DNA from 2 places in the Brotocaccenecus cirricatena genome. Region 2 is predicted to be linked to the other one. Evidence: riboswitches for the same ligand, from Rfam matches in the RefSeq annotation. Region 2 holds a riboswitch; the other holds the start of a gene.

Region 1 (2,381 bases), on a different contig from region 2:
ACAAAAATAGGTATAATACAAGCACAGAAATTAACAGGGAGGGAGACGGCGTGAAGAAGTTTTTGTCGGTGTTTTTTCTGATCTCAATGAAGGGATGGGTTTGCTGTGAATAATAAAAGCGCACTTGGCCTTGGTATGATCGTGGCGGGGGGTATATTCCAGTCGGTGGGTACTGCCGGATGGATAGTGACTGCCTTTGTGTTGATCGTGGTGGGTCTCTTCATCCAGTTGCTGGAAGCCATCAAGGAGAAATAGTTTCCCTTAGGAAGACAGCGTATTGTGATCATTTTCGCAGGGGGAGACAGCCAAACCGGCTGTCTCCCTCTGGTTTTTTTGCATTTTTACAAAATTGTAACCGGATTGTATTTTTTTGTCATTCTCCTCTTGACTTAAACCCAGGTTCATGTGTTAAGATACCCGCATAAATATCCAAGAGGAAAGATGGTATCCCCGTGACCCGGAAGGCCGGACTGAACTCCAACACATTGAAGCTGCTGGCTGTGGTGGCCCTGATCTGCCAGCATGTGACGATTTTCTTCATTCCCACCACCAATCCCTGGTACGATCCTCTGTTCTGCTTCGGCATGATCACCGCGCCCATTATGTGCTTTTTCATCGCCGAGGGGTATTATCACACCCACAGCCGCAGAAAGTACCTGGAGCTGCTGCTGCTGTATAACGGCCAGCGGGGCTGCAAGAGCAAGTGGTACCAGTGGGGGTATTACTTGATCTATCCCATCCACTTTATGGTGCTGTACGTCATCGAACTGCTGATACGATAAAAAACGATGGCTGTGCCCGAGAGGGCACAGCCATCGTTTTTCGTTTATTTATGCAGCAGGGGGGATAGGGGCTTGTAGATCAGGAAGCACAGGCCCACGTCCAGCAGGCCCTTGCAGAAGGTGAAGGGCACGTTGAACACCAGCAGGCAGTTGAGCAGAGCGTTGGAGGAGGGGACCTCCGCAATGGTACCCAGAATGGCCTGGTAGGCCCCGATGATGGCCTCCAGGGGCATCCCGTACACCTTGACATATGCCGGATACACGAAGAAGTAGTTGGAGGGGACGCTGACCACAGCCATCAGAACCGCACCCAGCATCGCCCCGATCAGGGCGCCCTTACGGCTCTTGTGCTTGCGGTACACCAGGCCGGCGCACAGCACGAACACGGCCCCCAGAATGAAGTTGCTGAGTTCGCCCACTCCGGCGCTGGAGCCGAAGGGCAGGTGCAGCAGGTTCTTCACCAGCTGGATCACCACGCCGTATACCGGGCCCAGGGAGAAGGTCCCCAGCAGGGCGGGCAGGTCGGAGATGTCCAGCTTCACAAAGCTGGGGATCAGGGGAATGGAAAACTCCACGAATTGCAGCACCGCGGCCACGGCGCTGAGCATGGCGGCTACCGCCAGGCGATGGGTTCGTTTGCTTGCTTGCGTCATAAGAAAAAACGCTCCTTTTGATAAAAGTAAAACACCCGGAAAGACTTGCCTTCCAAGGTGCACGCATCAAAAAAGAGCATTGTGACAATGCCGTACACGCCTTCTCTCATCCAGACTATACTGTCGGTACCGGAATTGCGCCGGTTCCTGCGGCCGCGGCCGCTCGCAGACTATCACTGCCGGTGGGGAATTTCGCCCCGCCCCGAAGACAGCTATTCGGTTGTTTCCTGTGGATAGTATATACCCGCCGCCGCCAAAATGCAACAGGAAATTGCAAAACTCATACAAACAGAAATTATTATTCGAGTTTCAATAAATAATACTTGACACACGAGATAAACTATGGTATCCTGACCTCAGCAAGCGAAAGGAGAGACGCATATGAAAACCAAAACCATGTCGGCCCTGCTGCGGGCCGTCCTGCTGGCGGCGGGGGCGCTGCTGGCGGTGTTCTTCTTCCTGTTTCTTCCGTTTTACGGGACGGACACGGTTCGGGCCGCGCCGGAGTTTGCCTGGGCCTATTGGCCGTGTCTTGTCTGGGCGTGGGCGTTTGCCGTGCCGATCTTCTGGGCCCTGGTCCCGGCGTGGAGAGTCTGCGGCAGCATTGCTGTAAAGGGTATGGCCTTCACTGGGAAAAATGCCCGGGACCTGCGCACCATCAGCCGCCTGGCCTTTGCCGACGCGGTGATATTCCCGGCGGGAATGCTCATTGTGGCCTATCTGGGCGCGGGCAGTGCACCTCTGACCCTCCTGATCACGCCGCTGGTGACCTTCTGCTGCCTGGCGGCGGGGATCGTGCTGTATGTCCTGTCCCGGCTGGTGGCGGATGCCGCCGCCCTGCGGGAGGACAACGACCTGACCATTTAAGGAGGTGGGGACATGATCGTATTCAACATCGACGTGATGCTGGCCCGGCGGAAAATGAGCCTCACCGAGCTGTCCCACC
Region 2 (2,381 bases):
ACAGGGTCGCCTCGGCGGCGCTGGTTTAGATTGGTCTGGGCCACCGTATGAGGGATGGTGGACACGGAAAAGCCCTCGCCGTCCACGGCGGCCACTGTCAGGCTGATGCCGTCGATGGTGATGGAGCCTTTTTCCACCACATAGCGCAATATCTCCGGCCCCGCGAGGACGGTGTACCAGACGGCGGTATCGTCTTTTCGGATGTTGGCAATGTGTCCCACGCCGTCCACATGGCCCGCCACGATATGCCCGCCGAAACGGCCGTTGGCAGGCATGGCCCGCTCCAGATTGACCACGCTCCCCGCCGTGAGTCCCGCAAGGGACGAGCGGTTCAGCGTCTCGTGCATCACGTCCGCCGAAAAGCCATCGGGAAAAAGCCGGGTCACTGTCAGGCAGATGCCGTTCACAGCGATGCTGTCTCCGATCCGGGTCTCCTCTAAAACAGTTTTCGCATGGATCGTCAGGACGGCGGAGTGCTGCCCGCGCTTGATGTTCTTGATCGCTCCGACTTCTTCTACGATTCCTGTGAACACGGATATTCCACCTCGCTTTCTATCAGAAGATCCTCGCCCAGCCGTTCCAAACGGCTGTTTTTCAATCGGAAGGCATTGGTCGGAGCGGGGACGCCCACGCCCTCCACGGGGGTTTTCGCATCCCTTCCGCCGAATAGCTTTGGGGCGATATATGCCTGCACCTGCTGCACGATGCCGCATTCCAGCGCGGCCCAGTTCAGCGTTCCACCGCCCTCCAGCAGGATGCTGTCGATCTGTTCCCGCCCCAGCCGCTCCATGAGCTGCCGGAGATCTACATGGCCGTTTTCCTCATTCAGGCAGAGCACCTGGCACCCGGCCATCCGGTAAACCGCCTGTCTTTCTGGGTCGGTGCAGCAGGTGGCGAGGATGGTCGGGATCTGGTCTGCGGTAGTGACCACCTGCGCCTGCGGCGGCGTCCGCAGATGGGTGTCGCAGATGATGCGAACGGGGTTTCGCCCGTTCTCCATACGGCAGGTCAGGAGGGGATCATCCGCCAAAACGGTACCCACGCCTACCATGATGCCCCGGAACCGGTGGCGCTGCTGCTGGACATGGCGCCGGGCCGTTTCACCTGTGACCCATTTGGATGCACCCGTATAGGCCGCGATCTTGCCATCCATCGTCATGGCGTATTTCATGGAAACGAAGGGCCGCCCGGTGGTGATGTAGTGGAAGAAGATCTTGTTCAGTGCGTCACATTCCTGGCGCAGAACGTTTTTCGTCACCTCCACGCCGTGAGACCGCAGGATCGCCACGCCCTTTCCCGCCACCAGCGGATTTGGGTCGGCGGAGCCGATCACCACCCGGCGGATGCCGGATGCCAGGATCGCATCCACGCAGGGCGGCTGCTTTCCGTGGTGGCAGCAAGGCTCCAGCGTCACATACATGGTGGCTCCGGCGGGGTCGGCGGTGCAGGATGCCAGCGCGTTCCGCTCCGCGTGGGGTTCACCGTACCGCTCATGCCAGCCCTGTCCGATAACTGCGCCGTCCTTTACGATCACGGCGCCCACCATGGGATTGGGCGCCGTCCAACCCCGGCCCTGTTCCGCCAGCGCCAAGGCCAGACGCATATATTCTGCATCGTTCATACCGTTACCTCCAAAAGAAAAAGCCCTGAACGAATCGTTCAGGGCAAGGTAGAAAGACACAAGTATCCTTGTGTAAAAGCAAAGCTCCGGAATGTAAACACATCCCAGAGCAACTTCCATAGACGCAAAGCAGTCCCCCTGCGTTGTCATCTTCTTTCATCCAGACTATACTGTCGGCTTCGGAGTTTCACCGAATCATGCCTTGCGGCTCGTGGGCTGTACCACCGGTAGGGAATCACACCCTGCCCTGAAGACTTTCTATTCAATTACGATGGAAGTATAGCACGGCGACAGGTGGATTGCAAGACCATTTTGCAAACCGGGACAAAACCGGGACGGTCAGACTTTCTGGGCGGGAGGTTCTCATGGTGGGATGGCTGGTATACCTTGGCAAACGGGAATTTCCCGTTGACCCACGCCGTGACCCACGAACAGAAAAACCGGGGCGGAAACAGTGGAACAGAGCGTATCTACGGGTATGGAAATCCCGCGGCAAACCCGCTTAACACCACTGAAAGCCCACGGAAGGCGTCCCTATCGAATCTTAGAAGAAATCGGCACAATGTCTACCAGGCAGTTACGAGAACGGAAATGCTTAAAATACTTGGTTTCCGTTTCCTTGCCCTCGCAGATGATATAAATGATAGGTCTACGCTTACGGCGACTGCCTTTATTGGGGTCGTATTCCTTTCTCATTCCTGCCATAAGCCGTCACCTCCGATAAACGGAATCGCACCAAAGCGTCCTTGCAAATACCCCT

Evidence for each region. Region 2 has a riboswitch for FMN ahead of ribD (bifunctional diaminohydroxyphosphoribosylaminopyrimidine deaminase/5-amino-6-(5-phosphoribosylamino)uracil reductase RibD). Riboswitches for the same ligand answer to the same signal wherever they lie in the genome.
Region 1: another riboswitch for FMN. It lies ahead of LKD37_RS07305 (ECF transporter S component); the one in region 2 lies ahead of ribD (bifunctional diaminohydroxyphosphoribosylaminopyrimidine deaminase/5-amino-6-(5-phosphoribosylamino)uracil reductase RibD).

What each region holds. Positions count from the first base shown of each region.
Region 1 is NZ_JAJEPW010000017.1:2,781-5,161, forward strand. Features, by position in the region: gene LKD37_RS07295 (hypothetical protein) at 106-255, shown strand; gene LKD37_RS07300 (TraX family protein) at 453-782, shown strand; gene LKD37_RS07305 (ECF transporter S component) at 827-1,435, opposite strand; FMN riboswitch at 1,530-1,649, opposite strand; gene LKD37_RS07310 (DUF2975 domain-containing protein) at 1,817-2,302, shown strand; gene LKD37_RS07315 (helix-turn-helix domain-containing protein) at 2,315-2,381, shown strand, end outside.
Region 2 is NZ_JAJEPW010000008.1:2,470-4,850, forward strand. Features, by position in the region: gene LKD37_RS04115 (riboflavin synthase) at 1-533, opposite strand, end outside; gene ribD (bifunctional diaminohydroxyphosphoribosylaminopyrimidine deaminase/5-amino-6-(5-phosphoribosylamino)uracil reductase RibD) at 515-1,621, opposite strand; FMN riboswitch at 1,766-1,880, opposite strand; gene LKD37_RS04125 (AAA family ATPase) at 2,314-2,381, opposite strand, start outside.